One region of the Streptomyces sp. NPDC033221 genome, then DNA from elsewhere that is predicted to be linked to it. Evidence: riboswitches for the same ligand, from Rfam matches in the RefSeq annotation. Region 1 holds a riboswitch; each other region holds the start of a gene.
What was found. A riboswitch is a leader RNA that binds a small molecule or an ion and turns the genes downstream of it on or off. The one in region 1 is predicted to bind cobalamin.
Positions count from the first base shown of each region.

Region 2: linked by a shared signal. The riboswitch ahead of ACZ53K_RS30385 (CoA-acylating methylmalonate-semialdehyde dehydrogenase) and the one ahead of nicT (Nickel transporter NicT) in region 1 are both predicted to bind cobalamin.
Region 3: linked by a shared signal. The riboswitch ahead of ACZ53K_RS00135 (ribonucleoside-diphosphate reductase subunit alpha) and the one ahead of nicT (Nickel transporter NicT) in region 1 are both predicted to bind cobalamin.
Region 4: linked by a shared signal. The riboswitch ahead of ACZ53K_RS15550 (CbtB domain-containing protein) and the one ahead of nicT (Nickel transporter NicT) in region 1 are both predicted to bind cobalamin.

Region 1 covers NZ_JBVIQN010000015.1:91,103-98,328, forward strand. Annotated here, with positions in the region: gene ACZ53K_RS21075 (DoxX family protein) at 51-611, shown strand; gene ACZ53K_RS21080 (VOC family protein) at 743-1,243, shown strand; gene nicT (Nickel transporter NicT) at 1,317-2,495, opposite strand; cobalamin riboswitch at 2,527-2,739, opposite strand; gene ACZ53K_RS21090 (ABC transporter substrate-binding protein) at 2,947-4,122, shown strand; gene ACZ53K_RS21095 (FecCD family ABC transporter permease) at 4,122-5,393, shown strand; gene ACZ53K_RS21100 (ABC transporter ATP-binding protein) at 5,429-6,202, shown strand; gene ACZ53K_RS21105 (L-tyrosine/L-tryptophan isonitrile synthase family protein) at 6,270-7,226, opposite strand, start outside.
Region 2 covers NZ_JBVIQN010000028.1:117,005-124,230, reverse strand. Annotated here, with positions in the region: gene ACZ53K_RS30410 (hypothetical protein) at 1-83, opposite strand, end outside; gene ACZ53K_RS30405 (3-hydroxybutyryl-CoA dehydrogenase) at 163-1,029, opposite strand; gene aceA (isocitrate lyase) at 1,142-2,425, opposite strand; gene ACZ53K_RS30395 (short-chain fatty acyl-CoA regulator family protein) at 2,811-4,223, shown strand; gene ACZ53K_RS30390 (hypothetical protein) at 4,247-4,771, opposite strand; cobalamin riboswitch at 4,909-5,082, shown strand; gene ACZ53K_RS30385 (CoA-acylating methylmalonate-semialdehyde dehydrogenase) at 5,291-6,790, shown strand; gene ACZ53K_RS30380 (acyl-CoA dehydrogenase family protein) at 6,796-7,226, shown strand, end outside.
Region 3 covers NZ_JBVIQN010000001.1:25,908-33,133, reverse strand. Annotated here, with positions in the region: gene ACZ53K_RS00145 (transglycosylase domain-containing protein) at 1-440, opposite strand, end outside; gene ACZ53K_RS00140 (ribonucleotide-diphosphate reductase subunit beta) at 609-1,679, opposite strand; gene ACZ53K_RS00135 (ribonucleoside-diphosphate reductase subunit alpha) at 1,682-4,117, opposite strand; cobalamin riboswitch at 4,276-4,440, opposite strand; gene ACZ53K_RS00130 (TolB family protein) at 4,944-6,086, shown strand; gene ACZ53K_RS00125 (TolB family protein) at 6,136-7,226, shown strand, end outside.
Region 4 covers NZ_JBVIQN010000010.1:53,871-61,096, forward strand. Annotated here, with positions in the region: gene alaS (alanine--tRNA ligase) at 1-1,692, opposite strand, end outside; gene tsaD (tRNA (adenosine(37)-N6)-threonylcarbamoyltransferase complex transferase subunit TsaD) at 1,742-2,806, opposite strand; gene ACZ53K_RS15545 (histidine phosphatase family protein) at 2,954-3,544, opposite strand; cobalamin riboswitch at 3,670-3,819, shown strand; gene ACZ53K_RS15550 (CbtB domain-containing protein) at 3,857-4,102, shown strand; gene ACZ53K_RS15555 (CbtA family protein) at 4,119-4,880, shown strand; gene ACZ53K_RS15560 (CAP domain-containing protein) at 5,045-5,644, opposite strand; gene guaD (guanine deaminase) at 5,977-7,226, shown strand, end outside.

The sequences.
Region 1 (7,226 bases):
CCCGGTCCGCCGTCGGGCCCGTCGGACCCCAGACAGAAATGAGCGCTCGTATGACCTCCCCCCTCAGCCCTCTCAGCCCTCTCAGTGACTACGGCAGCGGTGTCGACGACCGGCACGCCGCGACTCCGCAGGCGTACGACGTCGGCCTGCTGCTGTTGCGGCTCGCGGTCGGGCTGACCATGGCCGCGCACGGTGCGCAGAAGCTGTTCGGCTGGTTCAGTGGGCCCGGTCTGGACGGAACCGGACAGTTCTTCACGGCCAGCGGCTACCCGGCCGGCAAGGCCATGGCCGTGGTGGCCGGTCTCAGCGAGACGCTCGGCGGTCTCGGGCTGGTGCTCGGACTGCTGACGCCGCTGGCGGGCGCGGCGGTCGTCGGCACGATGGTGAACGCGCTGGCGGTCAAGTGGGGTGGCGGCTTCTTCGCGCCCGAGGGTGTGGAGTACGAGCTGCTGCTCACGGCGGGGGCGGCGGCCCTGGCGCTGACCGGTCCCGGCCGGTACGCGGTCGACAGGCTGCTCCCGGTCCTGCGTACGCACCGGCTCGCGTACGGGGTGGCCGCGCTGGTGTTCGGCGTGGTCGTGGCGTTCGCGATGTTGCTGGTACGCGACTGAGGGTCGCGTGGATGCGCGTGAGCACGTGGATGCGCGTGAGCGCGTGGTGGCGCGGAGCCGGTGAAGCAGCGTGAATTGCGTGAATCGTATGAGCTGTGCTGGTGGAGAGAAGCGGAAGGTGAGGGATTGACGTGGCTGTGCGGCGGCTGAATCACGCGGTGCTCTACGTACGGGACGTGGCGCGTGCCGTGGCCTTCTACACGGAGGCGCTGGGGTTCCGGGTGGACACCGAGATTCCTGGGAGGGCCGCGTTCCTCAGTGCCGAGGGGACCGCCAATGATCACGATCTCGGGCTGTTCGCGGTCGGCGCCGCGGCGCCCGGCCCCGAGCACGGCCGGGTGGGGCTCTACCACCTGGCCTGGGAGGTCGGCACCCTCGGCGAGCTGGCGGAGGTGGCGGCGGACCTGGCGGGGCGGGGCGCGCTGGTCGGCGCCACCGACCACCTGGTGTCCAAGTCGCTGTACGCCAAGGACCCGGACGGCAACGAGTTCGAGGTCATGTGGCGGGTGCCGCGTACGGACTGGCCGGGTCCGGACGAACCGGACCGGCTCCGTCCGCTCGACCTCGAAGCCGAGCTGGCGCGCTGGGGGCGGGATCTGAAGACGGGCGCGGCGGCCGGGTCGGCCACCTGACCCTGGCGGGAGACCGGCCGTCGGCCCGCCGGGGTCAGTGGGAGGCCCACCGCCGGCCCCTCGGCTCGTCGGGTCAGGCGGTCTCCTGGGCCTCCGCCGCCCGCGCCGACCAGCGCTTCTCCACCCCGGCCAGGCGCCAGTACGCCAGGGCCACCGCCCAGACCACCACGAACAGGCCGACGATGATGAAGCCGACGTTGTCGAGGTCGATCGACGAGATCCAGCCGGTGACACCGTCCTTCAGGTCCAGCTTCTCGTGCAGGACGGTGACCAGTTCGATGGTCCCGATGAAGAAGGCGACGGCGATCGACAGGCCGGTGATCGTGAGGTTGTAGTAGACCTTGCGCACCGGGTTCGAGAACGCCCACTGGTACGCGAAGTTCATGAACGTACCGTCCAGCGTGTCGAACAGGCTCATCCCCGCCGCGAACAGCAGCGGCAGCACCAGGATCGCGTACCAGGGCAGACCGGCCGCCGCGCCGCTGCCCGCCATCACCATCAGCGTCACCTCGGTCGCGGTGTCGAAGCCGAGGCCGAAGAGCAGGCCGAGCGGGTACATCTGGCCGGGCCGGGTGATGGAGCGGGTGAAGCGGCCCAGCAGGCGGTTCATGAAGCCGCGCGAGTCGAGGTGCTGCTCCAGCTCCGTCTCGTCGTACCGGCCCTGCCGCATCGCGCGGAAGACCCGCCAGATGCCCGCCAGCGCCACCAGGTTGAGCGCGGCGATGAGGTAGAGGAAGCTGCCGGAGACCGTGGTGCCCACGGTGCCGAGGACCTGGTGGGCGCTCGATCCGTCGTCGAGCAGGGTGCCGGCCAGTTGTGCGCCGCCGGCGACCAGGGCCGCCATGGCGACGACCACGCTGGAGTGCCCGAGCGCGAACCAGAAGCCCACGGAGACCGGACGTTTGCCGTCGGCCATCAGTTTGCGGGTGGTGTTGTCGATGGCGGCGATGTGGTCGGCGTCGAAGGCGTGCCGCATGCCGAGGGTGTACGCGGTGATGCCGAGGCCGACTCCGAAGACCTGCGAGCCCACCGCGTAGTGCTGCGGGACGACCAGGAGGAAGAGCACGCCGAAGGCGACGACGTGTAGCGCGGCTATGACCGCCATCAGCCCCGCGGTCCGCACGGTGTCCTGACGCCGCCAGCGGAATCCGGATGGCGGGGGAGGGGAGGCGGATGGGGCATGGGGGGCGGGTGGTGTGGGTGAAGTGGTGGTGGCAGGGGACGGGGAAGGGGAATCGGCGGACAGGGGCATCCGGTGGTCACGCTCCAGCACCTCGTGGATCAGTTCGTGAGATGCCGTGGCCGGTCTCCTGGCTGACGGGTGTACGCGCCCGCCCCGGCCTTCCCGGCCGCGGGCTGCGGCCAGTGGCTCCGTACGGGCGGCAGGCACGTACGGAAAGGGGCGGGAACTTCCCGATCACAGTGGCGAGGGCCGCTCCGGCCTGGACCCGAAGGTCTTCACCGGTCTTCCCGACACCACGGCCCGGACACTCTAACGCCCGGTAGCGGCCTGGTCATCGGATCAATACGGCGGGAACCCGGGGCGCCCGCCGCTCGACTACCTGGTCCTGGGCCCGCAGGGGCGGGTCGCCGGGCAGTCGAGAGGCAGGGAGAGCGGACGTATGCGTCCTCGGATGAGTCGGATGAGTCGGACGAGTCGGGTGGGTCGGGTCGGCCGGTTGGGTCGGGTTCGGGTGAGTCGGGTGAAGGCGGCGTCCGGGAGCCGGTCGGTGCCGAGGGGGCGGTCGGTCTCGGCGACGGCGGCGGTGCTGGCGGCGGTCGCCGTGCTTGCCACTGGCTGCGGCGGTGGCGACGGGCGTACGGCAGCGGGCGCCGCGGACGGTCAGGGCGGCGCGGCGGGCGGCTTTCCCGCGACGGTCACCGATTGCGACGGGCGGCAGACGACGTTCTCCGAGGCGCCGCGGAAAATCGTCACGAGCAATGCGTCGAGTCTGGAAATGCTGCTCCGGCTGGGAGCGGGCGACCGGGTCGTCGGCACCGGATTCCCGCCGGGTAAGGGCACGTTGCCGCCTGCGCTGGACGCCCGGGCACAGCGTGTTCCGGTGCTGGGGAAGATGGTGATTCCGAAGGAGAAGCTGCTCGGTTCGGGAGCTGACGTGTATATCGACACGTTCGCGTCCATGGGCAACATGGGCGGGGCGGCGGCCGGCCCGACCGAGCAGGAATTCGCCGCGGCGGGCATCAAGCACGTCTACCTGGCTTCGACGGCGTGTGCGCCGCGCAAGGAGGCGCCGCAGCGGGACCTGTCCGCGGTGGAGGGTGACATTCGGCGGCTCGGGCAGGTCACGGGCACTTCGCAGCGTGCGATGCAGCTGGTGGCGGAGATGGAGAAGAAGGTTTCCTCGGTACGCGCGGCCATCGCGGACGTGCCCGAGGCGAAGCGGCCGTCGTACTTCTTCTTCGATTACGACGCGGGTACAAAACAGCCCGTCGCGGTCTGCAACCGGCAGGTGGCGAACGCGGTGCTGACCGAAGCCGGGGCGCGGAACGTCTTCGCCGACTGTGCGAGCGACTTCAAGGCGGTGTCGTGGGAGGACGTGGTCGGCAAGAACCCGGACTGGATTCAGCTCGCGGTACGGAACCGGGGGAGTGCCGCGGCCAATGAGGCGGCATTCGACGAGGCCGAGAAGTTCCTCAGGGAATTCCCGGCCACGGCGGGGCTGCGCGCGGTGAAGGAAGGCAAATTCCTGCGTATCGGCTCTGAGCAGACGACCATCGCCGGGGTGGGCAATGCCGATACGGTGCGGCGGATCGCGGAAACGCTCTATCCGAACCGTCTGGAAGGAGAAAGAGAAGGAAAAGGGGCAGGAACAGGTGCAGGGGCCAAGGCGGAAGCCACGGCCGGGGCGGGCCGCTGATGGCGCCGCCGACCGTCGAGCGTGCCCGGGAGCGGTTCGGCAAGCGGTCCGGCAAGCGGGCTGACGGCGTCGCCGAAGGCGTCAGGGAAGGCGGGGAAGGCGGGGAAGGCGGGGAAGGCAGGGAACGCAGAGAAGGCAGGAAAGGCAAGAAAGGCAGGGGAGAGGAACGGGCAGGGGCGGGCCGGGGCCGTGCTGCTTGGCTCGGGTTCGGGCTGCTGGTTGCGCTGCTCGTCGCGCTCACCGCAGCCGTCGCGCTCGGTGCCACCGACATCGCCCCGGCCGAGGTGTGGTCGGTGGTGTTCCGGCGGCTGGGCGGTGAGCCGCCCCGGCCGGGTACGGACGACCTGATCGTCTGGCAGCTGCGGGTCCCCAGGGCGTTGCTCGCCGCGCTGGTCGGCGCGGGTCTCGGGCTCGTCGGTACGGCCACCCAGGCGCTGGTGCGCAACCCCCTCGCGGACCCGTATCTGCTGGGCATCTCCAACGGCGCTTCGCTGGGCGCGGTGGCCGCGATCGTGCTGGGTGCGGGCGCCGTGGCGGGGACCGGCGGGGTGTTCGGCGCGGCCGGCACGTTCGGTCTCGGTGGTGGTGTGGGCCTGTCGCTGGCCGCTTTCGCCGGGGCGCTGGCCTCGTTCGCGCTGGTGTGGACGCTGGCCCGCCGGGGTGGCGGCTTCGCGCCGCTGCGGCTGGTGCTGGCCGGGGTCGGTATCGGGCAGTTTCTGGCCGGGTTCACCAGCTATCTCGTTCTGCAGGCCGGTGACGAGCAGCAGACGCGCGGCGTGCTGTTCTGGCTGATGGGGAGCCTCGGCGGCGCCACCTGGAGCACGCTGGTCCTGCCTGCCCTCGCTGTGCCGGCCGGGCTGCTGGCCCTCCAGGCACGGGCCCGCGCGCTGAACGCGCTGACGATGGGCGACGAGACGGCGGCGAGCGTCGGCGTGGACGTCGTCCGGTTGCGCCGGATGCTGTTCGTGGTGACGAGCCTGCTCACCGGCGTCCTGGTGTCGGTGTCCGGGGCGGTCGCCTTCGTGGGGCTGATGGTGCCGCACCTGTGCCGGTTGATCGTCGGGGGCGACCACCGCAGGCTGCTGCCGCTGTCCGCGTTGACCGGGGCGCTGCTGCTGGTCGTGGTGGACATCGTGTGCCGTACCGCGATGGACGGCCAGGAACTGCCGGTGGGCGTGGTGACGGCACTGATCGGCGCGCCGGTGCTGCTGTACGTGCTGGACCGGCGGCTGGGCGCGGGTGCGGGCACGGGAACCGGAGGGGGAGCATGAGCATGAGCGGTACGGACGAGCATCCGCGTCAGGGCCTGCGCATCGACATCGAGGACCTGCGGGTCTCGTACGCGGGCCGGTGTGTGGTGGCCGGGGTGCGGCTGATGGCCGCGCCGGGCGAGATCGCGGGGGTGGTCGGCCCGAACGGCAGCGGCAAGTCCACGGTGCTGCGCACGGTCTACCGGCATCTGCGCCCCGAGGCGGGCCGCGTGCTGCTGGCCGGGGAGGACATCCGGGCGATGCCGCCGACGCGGACGGCCCGGCACATCGCCGCGCTGCCGCAGGAACGCGGCGGCGACTTCGAACTCACCGTCCACGAGGTGGTGGCCATGGGCCGTACCCCGTACAAGCGGGCGTTCGCGGGCGACGACCACGGCGACCGGGAGACAGTGGCCCGTGCACTGGCCGACGTCGGGTTGGCGGAGTACGGCGGGCGGCGGTTCTCGGCGCTCTCCGGAGGGGAACGGCAACGGGCCCTGCTCGCCCGTGCTTTCGCCCAGGACCCGGACGTCCTCGTACTGGACGAGCCGACGAACCACCTGGACGTACGGCATCAGGTCGAACTGCTGGGCCTGCTGCGCGGCCGGGCCTGCACGACGCTCGTCTCGCTGCACGACCTGAACGCGGCGGCCTCGGTCTGCGACCGGCTCCACGTGCTCTCCGCGGGCGCCGTGGTGGCCTCCGGCGCGCCGCGTGACGTGCTGACGCCGGACCTGCTGGCCGAGGTGTTCGGGGTGCGGGCGGCGGTGGTCGACCACCCGCTGACGGGGGATCCGCTGATCGCCGTCGATCAGCGGGGCGCCGTCTAGCGGGGCACGTCCAGCGAGGGTCGTTCAGAGGGGCACGTCCAGCGAGGGTCCGTTCAGAGGGGCCCGTCTAGCGGGGCGCCGGCCGTACGGGGGCCTCGGATACGTAGTGGCTCGGGTGGCCGTCCCGGTGGGCGAGCCGTCCGTGCTCCGCCGCGTCCGCCGCGCGCATCAGCCGTACGCCGCCGTCCGCGTCCCGCAGTACGCACGCGTGCCACGGCGTCATCCACACGTCGGGCGCGTCGAGCAGCCGGATGCCGAACTTCGCCGACCCGCGCGGCTGCGGGTGGATGGACAGCCGTACGGCGTCCGGGTGGTGCTCGGCGATCAGCGCGCCCCAGGCGCGGCTGCGCTGGATGACTCCGTAGGCGCGCTCGCGGCAGTTGCGCTGGAGGGCGGAGCGGGTGCCTTCGAAGCCGGTGGCGTCCTCGAACAGGAAGCGGGTGATGCCGCGGTAGAGGCGAAGCGTTTCGCCGCCGTGGGGGGCCGGGGCCCGGGTCTCGGCGCGCAGGGAGTCCAGGGAGGGGGCGTACCGGCGGTGGGCCCGTTCGCGCTTGGTGTGGCAGGGCAGGTCACCGTAGACGTCGCGCAGGTCGAAGGTGCTGAGGTGGGACAGCCCGGCCGTACGGATCATGGCGCGCAGCTCGTCGTTGTACGCGTCGACGTCCGGATCCGGGACGCCGATCAGATCGCTGAAGAGGTGCCCGTCGGAGCAGATGACGAGCCGCGCGCCCGGCGCGTACAGCTCCCCGATCCGGGCGCAGAGCCGGTCGAGGAAGCGCAGGGCGAGGCGTTCGCCCTCGTCGGGGAGACGGCCGATGACCTTGGCGGGGTTGGGGGACTTGCAGGGGAAGCCGGGGAGGGTGAAACGGATCGGGCGGCCGGCGGCCACCAGGTCTTCCAGCTGGCGTAGTTGGTGCGGGAAGTGGGCGGGGGCGGTGGCGTCGGCGGGTCCCGTGCAGTCAGCCGTGGCTGTCGTCTCCAGGGAGCGGTGGTACGGGAGGAGGGCGGTGAGGATGGCGGTCGC
Region 2 (7,226 bases), on a different contig from region 1:
ACCCGCAGCGCGGTCGTGGAGGGTGCGAAGGGGTCGGGCGCCGACAGGTCGGCGGAGGCGGGCGAGGGGGCCGGTGCGTTCATGGTCACCAGCCTGCCCGGAGCGGGACGGTGCGGTATGGGGGCGGATACTCAGGGGCGTGGGACGCGTACTCAGTGCCCCTCACGTCTCGTACGTATGGAACCCGCGCCCCGTCTTGCGTCCCAGGAGCCCCGCTTCCACCATGCGCTGGAGCAGCGGCGGCGGGGCGTACAGCGGTTCCTTGAACTCCTCGTACAGGGACTGCGCGATGGCGGCGACGGTGTCGAGGCCGATGAGGTCGGCGAGCCGCAGCGGACCCATGGGGTGGGCGCAGCCCAGTTCCATGCCCGCGTCCACGTCGGCGGCGGTGGCGAAGCCCGACTCCGCCATCCGGACCGCGGCCAGGAGGTAGGGCACGAGGAGGGCGTTGACCACGAACCCCGCGCGGTCGCGGGACCGGATCGCGGTCTTGCCGAGGACGGTGGTGGCGAACTCCTCCGCGGTGGCGGCGGTCTCGGGGGCGGTGTGCAGGGAGGTGACGATCTCGACGAGCGGCATGACCGGTACGGGGTTGAAGAAGTGCAGGCCCAGTACGCGGTCGGCGCGGCCGGTGGCCATGCCCAGGCGCATGACGGGGATCGAGGAGGTGTTGGTGGCCAGGATCGCCGCCGGGTCCTCGACGGTCTTGTCGAGGATGCCGAAAATCTCCGTCTTGGTGTCGGCGTGTTCCACGACCGCCTCCACGACGAGCCGCCGGTCGGCCAGGTCGGCCAGTTCCCCGGTGAAGGTGATCCGGGCGAGGGCGGCCTCGGCGGCGGGGCGCTCGGTCCGGCCGCGTTCCACGGCGCGTTCCAGTGACCGGGTGACGCGTTCCCGGGCCCGGCGGGCCGCGGTGGCGTCGGCCTCGCACAGGACGGTGTCCAGGCCGGCGCGTGCGCACACTTCGGCGATGCCGGCGCCCATCTGGCCGCCGCCGACCACGCCGGCCCGAGTGATGCGGGTGCTCATGGGTGACACTCCTGGTTCCGGGCGAAGGGGCCGGGCGGGCGGCGGTGCGGAGCCCGCCCGGCGGGAGGGGCCGTCTCTGGTGGAACTCCTGGTGGAGCTGATGGTGGAACTGCTAGTGAAACTGCTCCTCTTCGGTCGAGCCGCGCAGCGCGGTCGTCTCGGAGGCCGGGTTGACGGCGGACGCGACCAGGTCGAAGTAGCCGGTGCCGACCTCGCGCTGGTGCTTGACGGCGGTGAAGCCGTGCTCCTGGGCGGCGAACTCGCGTTCCTGGAGGTCGACATAGGCGGTCATGCCGTGTTCGGCGTAGCCGCGGGCGAGGTCGAACATGCCGTGGTTGAGGGAGTGGAAGCCGGCCAGGGTGATGAACTGGAAGCGGTAGCCCATGGCGCCCAGCTCGCGCTGGAACTTGGCGATCTGGTCGTCGTCCAGTGCCGCGCGCCAGTTGAAGGACGGCGAGCAGTTGTAGGCCAGCAGCTGGTCGGGGTACCGGGCGTGGATCGCCTCGGCGAACTCGCGGGCCTGGGCCAGGTCGGGCGTGCCGGTCTCCATCCACAGCAGGTCCGCGTACGGGGCGTACGCCAGGCCGCGGGCGATCGCCGGGGCCATGCCGTTCTCGACGCGGTAGAAGCCCTCGGCGGTGCGCTCGCCGGTGCAGAAGCGGGCGTCGGTCTCGTCGACGTCGCTGGTCAGCAGGTTGGCGGCGAGGGCGTCGGTACGGGCGACGATGACGGTGGGCACATCGGCGAGGTCGGCGGCGAGGCGGGCCGCGCCCAGGGTGCGCACGTGCTGGGAGGTGGGCACCAGCACCTTGCCGCCGAGGTGGCCGCACTTCTTCTCGGAGGCGAGCTGGTCCTCGTAGTGGATTCCGGCCGCGCCCGCCTCGATCATCGCCTTGGTCAGCTCGAAGGCGTTGAGCGGGCCGCCGAACCCGGCCTCGGCGTCGGCGACGATGGGCACCAGCCAGTCGGTGGCGTCCCCGGCCTGTTCGGCGGTGGCGATCTGGTCGGCACGCAGCAGCGCGTTGTTGATGCGGCGCACCACCTGGGGCACCGAGTTGGCCGGGTACAGGCTCTGGTCGGGGTAGGTGTGACCGGCCTGGTTGGCGTCGGCGGCGACCTGCCAGCCGGAGAGGTAGACGGCCTGGAGTCCCGCCTTGACCTGCTGTACGGCCTGGCCGCCGGTCAGTGCGCCGAGGGCGTGGATGTAGTCCTGCTCGTGCAGCTGACGCCACAGGCGCTCGGCGCCGCGCCGGGCCAGGGTGTGCTCCTCGCGGACGCTGCCGGACAGCCGCACCACGTCGGCGGCGCTGTGGGTACGGGTGGTGCCCTGCCACCGCGGGTCGGTCGCCCACCGCCGGGCCAGTTCCTCGGCCGCCTTGGTTCCTGCCTGTGCCATGACCATCTCCCGGATGTTCGCTCGCGACTGCTGTACGTGGTGGATCGCCGTGCGTGGTGAACTGCTGTGCGTGGTGAGCTGCTGTACGTGGTGGACTGCTCTGCCTGGCGGCCTGCTGGTGAAGGGTGCGAATCTTCGGCGCCAAGTGCCGCACCAGTGCCACGGACTGCTGGAGTGCGGCCCCCGGACGTCCCGGTAGCGGGGGTGAGCAATGCTGTCGGGGGCCGCCGCACTGCCGACTCTGACAGTGGCACTTGGTGCCATCAACCGTGGCCCGAAGCCAAGTTCTGCCAATCTTGTGCGGCGGTTTTGCCAAGGTTGCGAAGGCCCGTGGCAGCGGTACGGCGGCTAGGGTGTGCCGGGCGGCGGCGACGGAGGGGGCATCGTGAGCAAGATCTACGCCGGGGCGCGGCTGCGGCGGCTGCGGGAGGAGCGCGGGTTCAGCCAGGCCGCGCTGGCCCGCGTCCTGGCCATCTCGCCCAGCTATCTGAACCAGATGGAGCACGACTCACGGCCGCTGACCGTGCCCGTACTGCTGCGGCTGACCGAGACGTTCGGGGTGGACCCCGGGTTCTTCTCCGAGCGAGACACCAGCCGGGTGCTGGCCGACCTGCGCGAGGCCCTGGCCGACGAGCTGGCGGCCGGCCGGGTCTCCCCCACCGATCTGTCCGAACTCGCCTCCCGGCAGCCCGCGGTGGCCTCCGTCCTGCTCGGCCTGGGCCGGCGCAACCAGGCGCTGACCGAGCGGCTGGCGGAAGTGGCGGAGGGCCGGGACGGCGGCAGCACCGACCCGGCCGTACCGCTCTCACCGCACGAAGAGATCCGCGAGTTCTTCTACCGGCGGCAGAACTATCTGCACGAGGCCGACACCGCCGCCGAGGAACTCGCCGCCGAACTGGGCATCCGCCCCGGCGAGGTGGGGCGCGCCCTGGCCGCCCGGCTCACCGGGCGGCACGGCGTCCGCCTCGTCGACACGCCCGACGGGCCGCTGCACCACTACGATCCGTCCGCCCGGGTGCTGCGCCTGTCGACGGGGCTGCGGCCCGGGCAGCGGGCCTTCCGCATGGCCACCCAGCTGGCGCTGCTGGAGGCCGGCGACGAACTGTCCCGGCCCGCGTCGGAGGATTTCGAGGAGGGCTCGACGGCCTGGTCGCTGGCCCGGATCGGCGTCGCCAACTACTTCGCGGCGGCGCTGGTGCTGCCGTACGGCCCGTTCCACGCCGCCGCCGAGGAGCTGCGGTACGACATCGAGCGGCTGACCGACCGCTTCGGCCTCGGGTACGAGACGGTGTGCCACCGGCTGAGCACCCTGCAACGCCCGCGCCGGCGCGGGGTGCCGTTCTCGTTCGTACGCGTCGACCGGGCCGGCAACATGTCCAAGCGGCAGTCCGCCACCGGCTTCCACTTCTCCCGGGCCGGCGGCACCTGCCCGCTGTGGAACGTCTACGAGGCGTTCACCGCCCCCAGCCGCATCCATGTGCAGATCGCGGCGATGCCGGACGGCCGCCGCTACCTGTGGACGGCCCGCACGGTCACTCGGCACCGCGGCGGCTGGGGCGACCCCGGCAAGACCTTCGCGATCGGCCTGGGCTGCGAGATCAGGCATGCGTCCCGGCTGGTCTATTCCGACGGCCTCGACCTGGACAACGCCGCGGCCGCCACCCCCATCGGCATGGGCTGCCGGGTCTGCGAACGGCTGGAGTGCCCGCAGCGCGCCGTACCGCCGCTCGGCCGGCCGCTGGCGATCGACGAGAACAGCAGCACGTTCGTGCCGTATCCGGTGCGGGAGACGCCGTAGCCGTACGCCCTCCCGCCCCTCCGCTACTGCTGCGGGGGAACCTGCGGGTAGCCGCTCGGCGTACCGGGCTGCTGGTGTGGACCGGGCTGCTGATACGGGCCCGGCTGCGGCGGGTAACCACCCGGCGCACCGAACTGCGCGTAAGGGCCGGGCTGCTGATAGGGGACGGGTGCGCCGGGGCAGCCGCCAGGCGGCGGACCGTTGCGCTTCTTCCGCTTCCGCACCAGCAGGATCGCCACGATCCCGCCGACGACCAGCAGGACGATGAGCGAGAAGGCCACGATGCCGAGGGCCGCGCGGTAGTTGCTGTTGTCTTCCTCCCGCTGCCAGCGGGCCCGGGTCTCGGCGCTCGGGGTCGGCTGCTCCTTCCCCTGGCCCTCGGGCGGCGTCTCAAGGGGGGCGTACTCCGGGCCGGCGGCGACGTTCCGGGTCATTGCCGCTCGGGCATCCCGTGCCTGGTCCGCCCCGGCGACCGGCGCGGCACCGAGGAGCAGCGCTCCCGCCAGCGCCGCGCCGCCCACCGCACGCAGCGTCCGAGTGAAGCTCATGTCCGTACATCCCTCCCGGCGATCCCGGACGCCACCCTACGCGCCGGATTTCCGGGCCCGGCCGCCAGGCACGGCCCCGAACTCCGCCCCCTTACACCCCTGACCCCCCTGGACTTACTAGGACGTCCAACTATATGTTCGTGAGGAAGGCCCGCGGTGCAGGGAAGCCGGTGCGAAACCGGCGCGGTCCCGCCACTGTGACCGGGGAGTGCGACGCCGAGCAACACGCCACTGACGAGCGCGAGGTCGGGAAGGCGGGCGGCGCGCGGTGATCCGGGAGCCAGGATACCGGCCGTGGGTGTTGTTCCGTGTTGTCCACGAGGATGGAGCAGACACGCATGGCACCGGTGCGTACCCACAGCCCAGGTGATCCGGCCCGGCCCGCGGCACCGCCCGCGCGCTGACGGTTCCACGCCTTTCGCGTCCCACGGCCCCGCCCCTCGGTCCGCGCGCCATCCGCGCCGCCCGGGTGCCCGGCCGTGCCATCCCCGGATCTCACCTGACGAGAGCAGGCCTTTCATGGTCCGAGAACTGACCCACTTCATCGGCGGCGAGCACGTACCGGGAACCTCGGGTGCCTACGGCGATGTGTACGACCCCAACACCGGCACCGTGCAGGCCCGGGTCCCGCTCGCGGACCGGGCCGGGACGACGGCCGCGATCGCCGACACCGCGGCGGCCCAGCCGGAGTGGGGCGAGTGGAACCCGCAGCGGCGCGCCCGCGTGCTGCTCACCTTCCTGCGCCTGGTCGAGGGTGAGCGGGACGCGCTGGCCCGCCTGCTGTCGAGCGAGCACGGCAAGACGGTCCCGGACGCGCACGGCGACCTCCAGCGCGGCCTGGAGGTCGTGGAGTTCGCGGCCGGCATCCCGCACCTGCTCAAGGGCGAGTTCACCGACAACGCCGGGACCGGCATCGACGTGCACTCGCTGCGCCGTCCGATCGGGGTGGTGGCCGGGATCACCCCGTTCAACTTCCCGGCGATGATCCCGCTGTGGAAGGCCGCACCGGCCATCGCCTGCGGGAACGCGTTCATCCTCAAGCCGTCCGAGCGGGCTCCTTCGGTGCCGCTGCGGCTGGCCGAACTGTTCCTGGAGGCGGGGCTGCCGCCGGGCATCCTCAACGTCGTGCACGGCGGCAAGGAGTCGGTGGACACGCTGCTGGAGGACCCGCGCGTCGAGGCGCTCGGCTTCGTCGGCTCGACGCCCGTCGCCGCGCACATCTACGCGACCGCCGCGGCGCACGGCAAGCGCGCCCAGTGCTTCGGCGGCGCCAAGAACCACCTGATCGTGATGCCGGACGCCGACCTCGACCAGGTGGTGGACGCGCTGCTCGGCGCCGGGTACGGGTCGGCGGGCGAGCGCTGCATGGCGATCTCGGTCGCCGTACCGGTGGGCGAGGAGACCGCCGACGCGCTGGTGGCGCGGCTCAAGGAGCGGGTCGGCACGCTGCGCATCGGGCGCTCCGACGACCCGCACGCCGACTTCGGGCCGCTGGTGAGCCGCGACGCGCTGGGCCGGGTCCGCGCCTACGTGGACCTCGGCGTCACCGAAGGCGCCGACCTGGTCGTCGACGGGCGGGACTTCACGCTGCCCGGCCACGAGAACGGCTTCTTCGCGGGCGCGTCGCTCTTCGACCGGGTCACCCCGGACATGCGGATCTACCAGGAGGAGATCTTCGGCCCGGTGCTGTCGGTGGTACGGGCGGCGGACTACGAGGAGGCGCTGCGGCTGCCCACGGAGCACCCGTACGGCAACGGCGTGGCCATCTTCACCCGGGACGGGGACACCGCGCGGGACTTCAGCCGCCGGGTGAACACCGGCATGATCGGTGTGAACGTGCCGATCCCGGTGCCCGTGGCGTACCACACCTTCGGCGGCTGGAAGCGGTCCGGCTTCGGCGACCTGAACCAGCACGGCCCGGACGCGATCCGCTTCTACACCCGTACCAAGACCGTCACCTCGCGCTGGCCCTCCGGGGTCAAGGAGGGCGCGAGCTTCACCATCCCGACGATGGGCTGATCGCGATGAGCGTCATGACCACCGCCACCACGGCTGCCTCGCTGACCTCACTCACCGCGGACCAGCTCGCCATCGTCGAGACGACACTGGACTTCGCACAGGAGCACATCGCGCCGCACGCCGTGGCCTGGGACCAAAACAAGCACTTCCCCGTGGACGTGCTGCGCAAGGCCGCCGGGCTCGGGCTCGGCGGGATCTACGTACGGGAGGAGCACGGCGGCTCCGCGCTCAGCCGCGCGGACGGCGTGCTGGTCTTCGAAGTGCTGGCCACCGCCTGCCCGTCCATCGCGGGCTATCTCTCCATCCACAACATGGTCGCCTGGATGATCGACCGGTACGGCGACGACGCACAGCGCACCCGCTGGCTGCCGGGCCTGTGCTCGATGGCCGACCTGGGCAGCTACTGCCTGACCGAGCCGGGTGCCGGATCGGACGC
Region 3 (7,226 bases), on a different contig from region 1:
TTCTTCACGAACTGCTGGGTGATGGTGGAACCGCCCTGGGCTTCCTGGCCGCCGGCCATGTTCACCGCGGCGCGGGCGATGCCGGAGAGCGAGACGCCGGAATCGGAGTAGAAACTCGCGTTCTCGGCGGCGATGACGGCGTGTTCGACGGAGTCGGGCACCTGGGCGAGGGTGACGTTCTGCCGGTTGACGGCGCCTTCGCTCACCATCTGGCTGCCGTCCGCCCAGTAGTAGACGGTGGCTTCCTGGCGCGAGGCGGCGTTCTCGTCCGGGATGTCGACCTGTGCGTACACGAAGACGAAGAGCCCGGCGAGCCCGGCCGTGCCGACGGCGGCGGCGCCGAGCTGCTGTCTCCAGGACGGCAGCCAGCGGCGCCAGCCGCCGCGGCCCCTGCGGGGATAGTCGATGAACCGTTTCTTCGGCTGCTCGCTGCCCTTCATGCAAGGGGAGAGCAGGCGAGTACGGGCAGGGTTGCCGTCGCCCGCACGTTGTCATCGACTCATCAAATCCGGTCCGGATTCGTCGGACATCCGGCGGACATAAAGAAGCGGACGGTGCCGGTCCGCGAACGCGGGCCGGCACCGTCCGACTGCGCGGAACGCGCCGGATCAGAACTCGTCGTCGAAGGAGACCGAGCCCTCGACGGCGACCTGGTAGGCCGAGGCGCGCCGCTCGAAGAAGTTCGTCAGCTCCTGGACGTTCTGCAGCTCCATGAAGGAGAACGGGTTCTCCGAGCCGTACACCGGAGCGAAGCCCAGGCGCTGCAGACGCTGGTCGGCGACGCACTGGAGGTACTCGCGCATCGACTCGGTGTTCATGCCCGGCAGGCCGTCGCCGCACAGGTCACGGCCGAACTGGAGCTCCGCCTCGACGGCCTCCTTCAGCATGTCGGTGACCTGGCCCTCCAGCTCATCGTCGAAGAGCTCCGGCTCCTCCGCGCGCACCGTGTCCACGACCGAGAACGCGAATTCCATGTGCATGGTCTCGTCGCGGAAGACCCAGTTGGTGCCGGTCGCCAGGCCGTGCAGCAGGCCGCGCGAGCGGAACCAGTACACGTACGCGAAGGCACCGTAGAAGAACAGGCCCTCGATGCAGGCCGCGAAGCAGATCAGGTTCAGCAGGAAGCGGCGGCGGTCCGCCTTCGACTCCAGGCGGTCGATGGACTCGACCGAGTCCATCCACTTGAAGCAGAACTCGGCCTTCTCACGGATGGAGGGGATGTTCTCCACCGCGGCGAACGCGGCGGCGCGGTCCTCCGGGTCGGGCAGGTAGGTGTCCAGCAGCGTCAGATAGAACTGGACGTGCACGGCCTCCTCGAACAGCTGTCGGCTCAGGTACAGCCGCGCCTCGGGGGAGTTGATGTGCTTGTAGAGCGTCAGGACGAGGTTGTTCGCCACGATCGAGTCGCCGGTCGCGAAGAACGCGACGAGCCGGCCGATCATGTGCTGCTCACCGGGCGACAGCTTGGCGAGGTCGGCCACGTCGGAGTGGAGGTCGACCTCCTCCACCGTCCAGGTGTTCTTGATCGCGTCCCGGTAGCGGTCGTAGAAGTCCGGGTAGCGCATCGGGCGCAGGGTCAGCTCGAAGCCCGGGTCGAGGAGGTTCTTGCTGCCGGTGGTGGCGGTGTGCGAGGCGGCGGCGGACGTTTCGGGCGTGTTCTTCTCGGGTGCGGTAGTCATGATTACTGGCATGCCTCGCAGGACTCGGGGTTTTCCAGGGAGCAGGCGACGGCCTCGGGATCGGCCGCCTGAGCGGGGACGGGAGCGGTCTGCGCGCCCCCGCCCGTGCCGCGCGCGGACTGGGCGATACGGGTCGCCGGCCGCGAGCGGAGGTAGTACGTGGTCTTGATGCCGCGCTTCCAGGCGTACGCGTACATCGAGCTGAGCTTGCCGATGGTCGGGGACGCCATGAACAGGTTCAGCGACTGGCTCTGGTCGAGGTAGGGCGTACGGTCCGCCGCCATGTCGATCAGCGCGCGCTGCGGGATCTCCCAGGCCGTGCGGTATAGCTCGCGGGTCTCGGCGGGAATCCAGTCCAGCTCCTGCACTGAGCCGTTGGCCTCGCGCAGCGCGTCACGGGTGCGCGCGTCCCACAGGCCCAGCGCCTTCAGCTCCTCGATCAGGTACGCGTTGACCTGCAGGAACTCGCCCGACAGCGTCTCGCGCTTGAACAGGTTCGAGACCTGCGGCTCGATGCACTCGTACACGCCCGCGATGGACGCGATGGTGGCGGTCGGCGCGATGGCCAGCAGCAGCGAGTTGCGCATGCCGGTCGCCGCGATACGGGCGCGCAGCGCCGTCCACCGGTCGGCCCAGCGCGGCTCGGCGTTCGGGTAGTGGTCCGGGTGCAGCACGCCGCGGGCCGTACGGGTCGCGGACCAGGCCGGGTGCGGGCCGTGCCGCTCGGCGAGGTCGGCGGACGCCTCGTACGCCGCGAGCATGATCCGCTCGGAGATGCGGGTGGACAGCTCCCGCGCCTCGGGCGAGTCGAAGCCCAGCCGCAGCCGGAAGAAGACGTCCTGGAGGCCCATCAGGCCCAGGCCCACCGGGCGCCAGCGGGAGTTGGAGGTGCCGGCCTGCTCGGTCGGGTAGAAGTTGATGTCCACCACGCGGTCGAGGAAGGTCACCGCGGTACGGACCGTGGCGTCCAGTCGCTCCCAGTCCATCTCACCGTTGTCGCCGAGGTGGGCGGCGAGGTTGACCGAGCCGAGGTTGCAGACGGCGGTCTCGCCGTCGTCCGTGACCTCCAGGATCTCGGTGCACAGGTTGGAGGAGTGCACGACCTTGCCGGGCTCGGCGGTCTGGTTGGCGGTGCGGTTGGCGGCGTCCTTGAAGGTCATCCAGCCGTTGCCGGTCTGCGCGAGGGTGCGCATCATCCGCGAGTACAGGACGCGGGCCGGGACCTGCTTGACGTAGCGGCCCTCGGCCTCCGCCGTGCGGTACGCGGCGTCGAACTCGTCGCCGTACAGGTCCACCAGCTCGGGCGCGTCGCTGGGGGAGAACAGCGACCAGTCGGCGTCGGCCTCGACGCGGCGCATGAACTCGTCGGGGATCCAGTGCGCGATGTTCAGGTTGTGGGTGCGCCGGGCCTCCTCGCCAGTGTTGTCGCGCAGCTCCAGGAACTCCTCCAGGTCCGCGTGCCAGGTCTCCAGGTAGACGCAGGCGGCGCCCTTGCGCCGGCCGCCCTGGTTCACGGCCGCGACCGAGGCGTCCAGGGTGCGCAGGAACGGCACGATGCCGTTGGAGTGGCCGTTGGTGCCGCGGATCAGCGAGCCGCGGGCCCGGATCCGGGAGTACGACAGGCCGATGCCGCCCGCGTGTTTCGACAGGCGCGCCACCTGGTGGTAGCGGTCGTAGATCGAGTCCAGCTCGTCCAGCGGGGAGTCCAGCAGGTAGCAGGAGGACATCTGCGGGTGCCGGGTGCCGGAGTTGAACAGCGTCGGCGAGGACGGCAGGTACGACAGGGTGCTGGTCAGGCGGTACAGCTCGGCGACGTCGGCCACGGCCCGCTCGCTGTGGTCCTCGGCCAGGCCGCAGGCCACGCGCAGCAGGAAGTGCTGCGGGGTCTCGATGACCTGGCGGGTGATCGGGTGGCGCAGCAGGTAGCGGGAGTGCAGGGTGCGCAGGCCGAAGTAGCCGAAGCGGTCGTCCGCGCCGTCCGCCAGGGAGTTTTCGACCAGCGCGTCCAGGCGGACCGCGTGGGTGCGTACGAACTCCGCCGTGCCGTCGGCGATCAGGCCCTCGCGGTGGCCGGTGGCGACGGAGGCGGAGAAGGCGACCGCCCCCTCCGCGGCCGCCTCCTCCGCGATGGCGCGGGTCAGCAGGCGGGCGGCCAGCTTGGAGTACTGCGGCTCGTCGCCGATCAGGCCGGCCGCGGCCTCCATGGCCAGCGAGCGCAGTTCGGCCTCGTCGGAGCCGGGGTGGCGGCCGCGCAGCGCGGCGGCGGCGATCTTGCCCGGGTCGGTGGCGGGCAGGTCGGCGGTGAGGTCGGTCAGCGTGCGCAGCAGGGCGGTGCCGGGGCCGTCCGTGGCCTGGCCGCCGGTGCCCTGCTGGGGCCGCGTGCCCTTCGCGGGCTGCACGACCTGCTCGGCTGCTGGCTCCGTTGGCGCGATGGTCACGTGCTGCTCTCCCTCACTCGGCGGGGGCCTGGGGAGGGCAGGAGGGCGCGTGCGGGCGTGCGGCACCCCCGGCACGGCAAGGGGCGCGCGGGCACACCGCGCAGCGTCCACCGGTCCAACCCGCGAGACCCGGACGTATCGACGACCGCGCCGGTCCTGGCGCGGGCGTACTGTGGGCAGGTCTTCGGACTCACGAGTGCGGTTTGCGCACTTCGTACACCGTTGCGGGACAGTTCCGGATTCGCACCGGATTCCCCTGCGACGACAGCGAGCACGAGCATACATCTTGTGCCGCCTCGTGCACCCACCCCCATATCTTGTGTCGCGTTGGCGCGGGGTTGTCCGGAGCCGTGGTATTCGGCGGCTGATCCGGGCGCGTTCCCAGGGGTGTTCGGGGGCCTACGGGAGGGTGACACGAGGCCGCCGTGGAGCCGTTTCCGGGGTGTTCCGGGGCCGTTCCCGGGCCGTTCGGGGCGGCGTGGACGGGGGTTGATGCAGGGGGCGTATTGGTGGCGCGGAATGTCCCTGATGCGTTGACCGGGGCTCCTGAAACGTATTGGCTCCTTGTTTGCTCCGTCGGCCGGCGGGGCGGGTGGGGGCCTTGTGCGAGGGGGGAAGCATGCGAAGAAGCGGTACGGCGTGTGGCGCCGGGCGAGTCGTGGGGCTGATGGCGGGAGCGTGCGTGGTGGCGGGGGTGCTGCCGGTGTCGTCGGCGGCCGCCGCGGGGCGGGCGGCTCCGGCCACCGAGCGGGTCAGCGTCGCCGCGGACGGGACGCAGGGAAACGGTTTTTCAGGAGATCCACGACTCAGTGCGAACGGGCGGTTCGTGGCATTCACCTCGGAAGCCACCAACCTGGGACCCGCGGACGCCAACGGCGAACAGGACGTCTACGTCAAGGATTTACGGACGGGAAAGGTCGACCTGGTCAGCGTCGCCAGTGACGGCACCCGCGGCGACGCCCTCTCCGGCTCGCCCGAGATCAGCGCCGACGGGCGGTATGTGGCCTTCTACTCCAGCGCGACGAACCTGGTCCCCGGCGACACCAACGGCGAGGGCGACGTCTTCGTCCACGACCGCCGCACCGGGCGCACCGTGAGCCCCACCGCGGGCGCCGGGAAGTCCCCGTACGGATACGGGGTCCAGAACTTCGCCCTCAGCGGCGACGGCCACCGCCTCGCTTTCGGCTCCCACCGCCCGGACCTGGTGCCCGGCGACACCAACGAACGCCTGGACATCTTCGTCCACGATGTGCAGGCGGGAACGGTGAAACGGGTGAGTGTGGCGAGCGACGGCACCCAGGCGAACGCCCCGTCCGCCTTCCCGTCGATCAGCGCCGACGGCCGCCGGGTGGCGTTCACCTCGAAGGCGACGAATCTCACCCCCGCCGGGCCCGGCTTCCGCCGCCCGCCGCCGCAGGACCCCCTGTACGTCCACGACCTGGCCACCGGGCGGACCAGGGCGGCGAGCCTGAGCACCACGGATGCCGTGGTCGGCGTGTCACCGTTCCCCCGGCTCAGCCCCGACGGCCGGTACGCGGTCTTCTCCGCCGTGGCCGACGACGTGGTGCCGGACGACACCAACGGCACGTACGACCTCTTCGCCCGCGACCTGGAACAGGGCACCACCCGGCTGCTGTCCCGCGCCCACGACGGTGCCCAGGGCAACGGCTGGTCCTCCGACGGGCGGCTCAGCGCCGACAACCGGCGGCTCTTCTTCACCTCCGCGGCCGCCAACCTGGTGCCCGGCGACACCAACGGCCAGGTGGACGGCTTCGTCCGCGACCTGCGGAGCGGACGGGTCGAACGGATCAACGTCGGCGTGGACGGCACCCAGTCGGCGTCCTGGACGAACATCGCCGCGCCCGACGCCACCGGACGGCTGGCGGCCTTCGACTCGCGCGACGACGGGCTGGTGCCCGGCGACACGAACGGGACGGGCGACGTGTTCGTCCGGCGGCTGGAGCACTGACGTACCGCGCGCTGACGCAGCGGCGTACCCACGAGGAGGGGAACCCACCATGAGGACCACCCGTACCACCGCCCGAAGAATCGTCACCGTGACGGGCGTGTGCGCGCTCGCCGCGCTGCTGCCCGCGACGACGGCCGGCGCCCGGACCGCGCCGCCGTCCGGCACCGAGCGGGTCAGCGTCACCGCCGAGGGGGCGCAGGCCAACGACGGCTCGAACGGCCCGGCGGTCAGCGCCGACGGCCGGTACGTCGCCTTCGACTCCAGCGCGAGCGACCTGGTGCCCGGCGACACCAACGGGAGGTCGGACGTCTTCGTGAAGGACCTGCGGACGGGCGCCGTCCAGCGCGTCAACGTGGCGAGCGACGGCACCCAGGCCAACTCCTCTTCGTACACCCCCTCCATCAGCGCCGACGGCCGGTATGTCGCCTTCGCGTCCGACGCGGCCAATCTCGTGCCGGGCGACACCAACGCCGACACCGACATATTCGTCCACGACCGCCGGACCGGACGGACCGAGAGCGTCACCCTCGACGGGCGGCCCCCGCAGGGCAGGCAGGGCGCCCAGATGCCGATGATCAGCGCCAACGGCCGGTACGTGACGTTCGCCTCCAGCCGCGAAGACCTGGTGCCCGGCGACACCAACGGCGCCCAGGACATCTTCGTACGCGACCGGAAGACCGGCACCGTGACGCGGGTGAGCGTCTCCGTCACCGGCGGCGAGCAGGCCGCCGGCCCCTCCGCCAGCCCGGTGATCAGCTATGACGGCCGCAAGGTCGGCTTCATCTCCAAGGCGTCCAACATGCCCCCGAAGCCGGCCCGGGCCGCCCGCCAGGAGGCCGGCCAGCGCAGGCCGCACAGCTACCCGTTCTTCCTGCACGACCTGGACACCGGCCGCACGAGCGTGGCGAGCCTCAGCTCGGCCGGTGAGACGGTCGGCGCCTGGAACGCCTCGCTCAGCCCCGACGGCCGCTACGCGGTCTTCTCCAGCCAGTACGGCGAGGTGGTACCCGGCCATCCGACAGGCCGCCCGGACCTGTTCGTCCGCGACCTCGTCAAGGGCACCACGGAGCAGATGAGCCTCACCCACGACGGCAAACAGCCGCTGACCGGGTCCTCCGGCATGGGCGTGCTGTCCGCCGA
Region 4 (7,226 bases), on a different contig from region 1:
CTCGGGGTCGACGGCCGCGTGGAGGGAGTCGCCGAGGGCGAGTTCGCCGGCGGTGACGCGTACCTGGTGGCCGACCAGGCCGGGGAGCGGGCGCTGTACGTCCAGGACCTCGGCCTCGACCGAGGTGCCGGACAGACGGCCGGCGTCGCTGTCCTGGCCGCCGGATTCGGCGTAGAAGGGGGTGCGGTCAAGGATGACGGTGGCGATTTCGCCTTCACGGGCCACGGGAACGGGCCCTTGGGCGCCGAGTACGGCCAGCACCTTGGAGTCGGTCTCCAGGGTGTCCCAGGCGCGCCAGTCGGTGGGGCCGTGTTCGTCCAGGACGGTGCGGAGAGCCGAAGTGTCCACGGCGCCGCCCGACTTGCGGGCGCGAGCATCGGCGCGGGCCCGTTCGCGCTGTTCGCGCATGAGGGCCGCGAAGCCCTCGCGGTCCACCTCGACGCCCTGTTCGGCGGCCATCTCCAGGGTGAGGTCGATGGGGAAGCCGTAGGTGTCGTGGAGGAGGAAGGCCTGCTTCCCCGGGAGGGAGCGGCTGCCCTCGGCCTTGACCTTGGTTACGGCGGTGTCCAGGACCGCGGTGCCCTGGCGCAGCGTCGCACGGAAGGCGTCCTCCTCGCCCGCCGCCTGGTCGGCGATCCGGTCGTAGGACTCGGCGACCTCCGGGTAGCTGGGGGCCATGCAGTCGCGGGCGACCGCGAGGAGCTCCGGCAGGGCCCGGTCCTCGTAGCCGAGCTGGCGCATGGAGCGGACGGCGCGGCGCAGGATGCGGCGCAGGACGTAGCCGCGGCCCTCGTTGCCGGGGGTGGTGCCGTCGGCGAGCAGCATGAGGGCGGTACGGACGTGGTCGGCGACCACACGCAGCCGTACGTCGTTCTGTTCGTCGTCGCCGTAACGGACGCCGGCGAGCGCGGCGGCACGGTCCAGGACCGGGCGGGTCTCGTCGATCTCGTAGAGGTTGTCGACGCCCTGGAGGAGGGTGGCCATCCGCTCCAGGCCCATGCCGGTGTCGATGTTCTGGCGGGGGAGTTCGCCGAGGATCGGGTAGCCGGTCTTGCCGGTGCCCTCGCCGCGCTCGTACTGCATGAAGACGAGGTTCCAGAACTCCATGTACCGGTCCTCGTCGGCCTCCGGACCACCCGCCCGGCCGAACTTCGGCCCCCGGTCGTAGTACAGCTCCGAGCAGGGCCCGCACGGCCCCGGGACACCCATCGACCAGAAGTTGTCCTCGTCGCCGCGCGAGACGATCCGCTCGTCGGGCAGGCCGGCGATCTGCCGCCACAGGGTGCGGGCCTCGTCGTCGGTGTGGTGCACGGTGACCCAGATGCGCTCGGGGTCCAGGCCGTATCCGCCGTCGGCGACGGGCGAGGTGGACAGCTCCCACGCGAAGCGAATGGCGTCTTCCTTGAAGTAGTCGCCGAGGGAGAAGTTGCCGTTCATCTGGAAGAAGGAGCCGTGCCGGGTGGTGCGCCCGACCTCCTCGATGTCCAGGGTGCGTACGCACTTCTGCACGCTGGTCGCCCGCGGCCAGGGCGCCGCCACCTCGCCGGTCAGGTACGGCTTGAAGGGCACCATGCCCGCGTTGACGAACAGCAGCGTCGGGTCCGGCGTCGGCAGCGGCGCGCTGGGGACGACGGTGTGGCCGCGTTCGGCGAAGAAGTCGAGGAAGCGGGTGCGGATCTCGGCGGTACGCAAAGGGGGCTCCGGGCGGTCGGGTAGGAGGAGGGGGAGGGTGCGGCGGCCGTTACGCGGCGGCCTTCGCCGCCCTGGCGGCCGCCCTGGCGACCGGGTGCAGGGCCGCGTACTCCAGCGGCGCCGACGGGTCGATCGAGAGGTCCAGCGGAGCCGGCTCGGCGCCCGCCCGTACGAGCAGGTCACCGACGGCGGCGATCATCGCGCCGTTGTCCGTGCACAGCCGTAGGGGCGGTACCCGCAGTGTGATGCCTGCCTTCTGGCAGCGCTCCTCGGCGAGGGACCGTACGCGCGAGTTGGCGGCCACGCCGCCCACCACCACCAGCGTGCCCACGCCGTGCTCCTTGCAGGCCGCGACGGCCTTGCGGGTCAGCACGTCGGCCACCGCCTCCTGGAGGGAGGCCGCGCCGTCCGCCACGGGCAGTTCGCCGCCGGTGTGCCGTTCGGCCCAGCGCGCGGCGGCCGTCTTGAGGCCGGAGAAGGAGAAGCCGTACGGGTCGTCGCGCGGCCCGGTCAGCGGACGCGGGAACGCGACGGCCTTCGGGTCGCCCTCGCGCGCGGCCCGGTCGATCGCGGGACCGCCCGGGTACGGCAGGCCGAAGACCCGCGCGACCTTGTCGAAGCACTCCCCGGCCGCGTCGTCGAGGGTGTCGCCGAGGTGCACGATCGGGTCGCGTGCCAGGTCCCGTACGAGGAGGAGGGACGTGTGCCCGCCGGACACGATCAGCACCATGCAGGGGTCGGGCAGCGGGCCGTGCTCCAGGGTGTCGGCGGCGACGTGCCCGGCGAGGTGGTGCACGCCGTACAGCGGCACGCCCAGCCCGTACGCCAGGCCCTTGGCACCGGCCAGGCCGACCTGGAGGGCGCCCGACAGGCCGGGGCCGGTGGTCACGGCCACCGCGCCGATGTCGGCCTTGGTCAGGTTCGCCTCGTCGAGGGCGCGGCGGACGACGGGCGTGAGGGAGTGCACGTGCGCGCGGGCCGCGATCTCCGGTACGACGCCGCCGTAGCGCGCGTGCTCGTCCATGCTGGACGCCACCGCGTGCCCGAGCAGCCGCCCGTCCCGGACGAGGCCTGCCCCGGTCTCGTCGCAGGAGGACTCGATCCCCAGCACCACTGGAGAGCCTGGAGATGACACCGCACCGCTCCTTCGTTCCTGATTCCTGGTACCCGGTTCCCGCCGGATTCGTTCCCGCCGGATTCGTTATTGCGAGTCGTGTGCAATAACCGTTTCCGTCCAGGATACGGCGGTGCGCGCGCTCCCTTAGGGCGCCTGGGGCGCCTGGGGCGCCGCCCCCTGCCCGAGTTCCGCCGCCATCCGGACGTTCCACCGCCTGTCCCGCCCGCTCAGCACCGTCACGGCCAGCGGCGGTACGTCCACCCGCCAGAAGGACGAGGGCGGGGCCCCCAGCGCACACACCACGGACGCACGTACGACGTCCGGCTCCACTACGGCCACGACCCGGCCGCCCTCAGCCGCGAGGCCCGCCAGCCAGTCCGCCACCCGGCCCAGCAGCTGCGCCAGCGTCTCGCCGCCGTGCGGCGCGCTGTCCGCGTCGGACAGCCAGGCCCCGACTGCCGCGGGCTCGGCGGCCAGCACGTCCTCCAGGGCCAGGCCCCGCCAGCGGCCCATCGCGCAGCCCGCCGCGCCCGCGTCCGGGACCGCCCGCAGGCCGAGCGCCTCGGCCGTCTCCCTGCAGCGCGCGGAAGGGGAGGTCAGGGCTCGGTCGGCGGGCAGGGCGGCGGCCGCGGCGCGTACGGCGCGGGCCCGGCGCAGCCCGTCCGGCGTCAGCGGTTCGTCGGCCGGGAAGCGCACCGTGCGCAGGGCGTCGTCGAAGGAGGGTGAGAGCAACATCACCCGAGTTGTCATGGGCACCTCTTCCGTCGCGGAAAACCTGATGGCGCACAAGGGCAACAGAGGGGCGCGCGACCGCCGCCGTGCATCCGCTCGCCCGCCCGCGGGGCCTTTTCCCCGCCGCCGCCACGCGGTACGTTCCCGATGATATTGACGATGACATGACGGAAGCCGGTGGAATCCCGGCGCGGTCGCGCCACTGTGAGCCCGGACCGGGCCCGTACGGAGTACGGGACCGACGGGTGAGCCAGACCCGTCCTGTCGTTACGACTCCCACCGACCGGGACGCGAGTTCCCCCAGGAGGTTCCGCCATGGCCCAGTCCGCCGTACCGCCGACCACCGGCCCCGCCGCATCAGCCCCGGCCATCCCGTCCGCCGCACCCGTCACGCTGCCGATCAGGACGGTCCTGCCGTGGGCGGTCTTCGGCGGCATCCTCATGCTCGTCCTGCTCTACTTCGTCGGTGCCGAACAGGGCGCCACCTCCCTCCTCTCCGGCACCGACGTGCACGAGTGGGTCCACGACGGACGCCACCTGCTCGGCTTCCCCTGCCACTGACCGGGGGAATCCGCACATGAACTCCGCCACCGTCAGATCCCTCCTGGTGCGCGGCATGCTGGCCGGCCTCGCCGCCGGCCTGCTCGCCCTGCTCGTCGCCTACCTCCTGGGCGAACCGCAGGTCGACGCCGCCATCGCGTTCGAGGACGCGCACGCCCACGAACACGAGGCCGAGGTCGTCAGCCGCACGGTGCAGTCCACCGCCGGCCTGGCCACCGGCGTCCTGGTGTACGGCGTCGCGCTGGGCGGGATCGCCGCCCTGGCCTACTGCTTCGTGCTCGGGCGCGCCGGCCGCTTCGGCCCGCGCGCCACCGCCCTGCTGCTCGCCGGCGCCGTGTTCGCCGCCGTCTACCTCGTACCGTTCCTGAAGTACCCGGCCAACCCGCCGTCCGTCGGCGACCCCGACTCCATCGGCAAACGCACCACGCTGTACTTCCTGATGATCGCCCTCAGCGTGCTACTGACCGTCGCCGCGGTCATCCTCGGCAAGCGGCTCGCGCCCCGCCTGGGCAACTGGTACGCGACGGTCGCCGCCCTGACCGCCTTCGCCGTGGCCGTCGGTCTCGCCTACGCGTTCCTGCCGGCCGTCAACGAACTCCCGGCGGACTTCCCCGCCCTGCTGCTGTGGAAGTTCCGGCTCTCCGCCCTCGGCATCCAGCTCGCCATGTGGACCGCCTTCGGGCTGCTCTTCGGCGAACTGGCGGAGCGGGCTGCGGGGGTACGGGCGGGGGCCGCTTCGCGTGCGGCGGGCGGGGGTGCTGTTTCGTCGGCGGGGTGAGGTGGGGGGCTGGCGGGGCTCTGGGGTGCGGGGAATCTCCGTGTCGCGCATTGCGCATCGCGTTCCCCGGAGCCCGTGCCTCGCCCCCCGTACCTCGTCACCCGTACCTCGTCACCCGTACCCGGAGCCGTACGTATCGCAGTCCGGTCGGCTGGTCGTGCCGCTCAGGCGGGCCGGGCCAGCAGCAGCGTCCACCAAGGGCCGCGGTCGTCGGTGCCGTTGTTGATGCCCACCCCCGCGTGCCGGAACGCGCAGTCGGCCAGCACCACCCGGTGCTCCGGGCTGCGCATCCACGCCCGGACGACCTCCGTGGCCCCACGCTGGCCGCGCGCGATGTCCTCGCCCGCGCGGCGCCAGTCGTAACCGACGGCCGAGAGCCGGCTGCCGGGCCCCGAGCCGCCGCGCTCCCGGTGCGAGAGTGAGCCCTCGCGGGCCATGTGGTCGCTGTGCCGCTGCGCGGCCTCGGTGACCGTACGGTGCGCCCGTACGGGACGGCAGCCGGCCTTCCGCCGCTCACGGTTGACCAGCCGGATGACGGCCGCCCTGGTCGCTTCGACGTTACGGGGAAGGTGGGCGAAGCCCGGCGCCCGGAGCGTGCGTGCGGCCGGGGCAGCGGGTGACGTCAGGGCCGGGTGCGCCGGTAGTGCCCTATGTGCCGAGAGCGCGGAGTACGCGGCGTCCGGCAGCCCGGGGCGCTCGCCCGGAGGCGTCGCGACGGCGGCACCGCCCACCGTGAGCCCCGCCAGGACCAGCACCGCCACCACCGCCCGTACCGCGTACCACCCCGCCCGCCGGCCAGCCCCCCTGCCTACAGCCCTGCCTGCACCCCTACCCACATCCCTACCTGCGCTCCCGTCCGCACTCCTGCCCGTACTCCCGCCCATTCGGCCCCTGTTCCTCGACAGTCGACGGTTGTGGCGACCGGTCGTCACCCGGCCGGCGCCGTCCCCGGCAGCCGGCCCGGTGACAGTCTTGCCGTCCCCGCCCCCGTCTCTGTCGCCCACGGCCGATACCCGACCCGTTCGGCTGTACGGGACGGCCGCCCCGCTGACGTACGCCAGATGCATCCCCGCCCGGAACGGGTACCCGCCCGCACATGACCACCAGCACGCCCACCCCCACCCCAACCCCCGCCCCCACCCCTTCCACTCCAGCCCCTTCCACCCCCGCCTCGGTCTCGGCCGTACGCGGCCCCCTCGTCCACTTCCGCGCCGACCCCTTCCGCACCGGCAACACCGAAGCCCTCGTCCACGACCCCGACGGACTGCTGATCTGCGAGGGCGGCCGCATCATCGCCGCGGGCCCGTACGCCGACACCCGCGACCGGCTGCCGGCCGGCACCGAACCCGTCCACTACCCGGGCCACCTCATCACCGCGGGCTTCGTCGACGCCCATACGCACTACGTCCAGAAGGACGCCATCGCCGGCTTCGGTGCCCAACTGCCCGACTGGCTGGAGCACACCTACGTATCCGAGGAGCGCTTCGCCGACGACGCGTACGCCCGGCGCGTCGCCGCCTCCTTCTGCGACGAACTGCTGCGCAACGGCACCACCACGGCGCTGGCCTTCGCCTCCGTACACCCCGGCTCGGCCGACGCCCTGTTCGAAGAGGCGACGCGGCGCGACCTGCGCATCGCCGTGGGCAAGGTCCTGATGGACCGCAACGCCCCCGACACCCTGCTCGACACCGCACAGCGCGGCTACGACGAATCCCTCGACCTGATCCGGCGCTGGCACGGCAAGGGCCGCAACCTCTACGCCGTCACCCCGCGCTTCGCCCCCACCAGCACCCCCGCCCAGCTCGAAGCCGCCCGCGCCCTACGCGCGGACCACCCCACGACCCTCCTGCACACCCACGTCTCGGAACACCGCGACGAGATCCCCTGGGTCCGCTCCCTCTTCCCCGACCGCGACGGCTATCTGGACGTCTACGACCATTACGGCCTGCTCGGCCCCCGCACCGTCCTCGCCCACGGCATCCACCTCACCCCCTCCGAACGCGACCGCTGCGCCCGCACCGGCACGGCCGTCGCCCACTGCCCGTCCTCGAACCTCTTCCTCGGCAGCGGCCTCTTCCCCCTCCGCGAGGCCAAGGAAGGCGACCACCCACTCACCGTAGCCCTGGGCACTGACATCGGCGCCGGCACCAGCTTCGCCCTGCTCCAGACCATGCGCGACGCCCACCAGGTCGCCAAGCTGCGCGGACACGCCCTCGACGCCGTCAAGACGTTCTACCTCGCGATCCGGGGCGGCGCCGAAGCCCTCGGCCTGGCCGACACGATCGGCTCCCTGACCCCCGGTCAGGAAGCCGACTTCGCCATCCTCGACCCCCGCGCCACACCCCT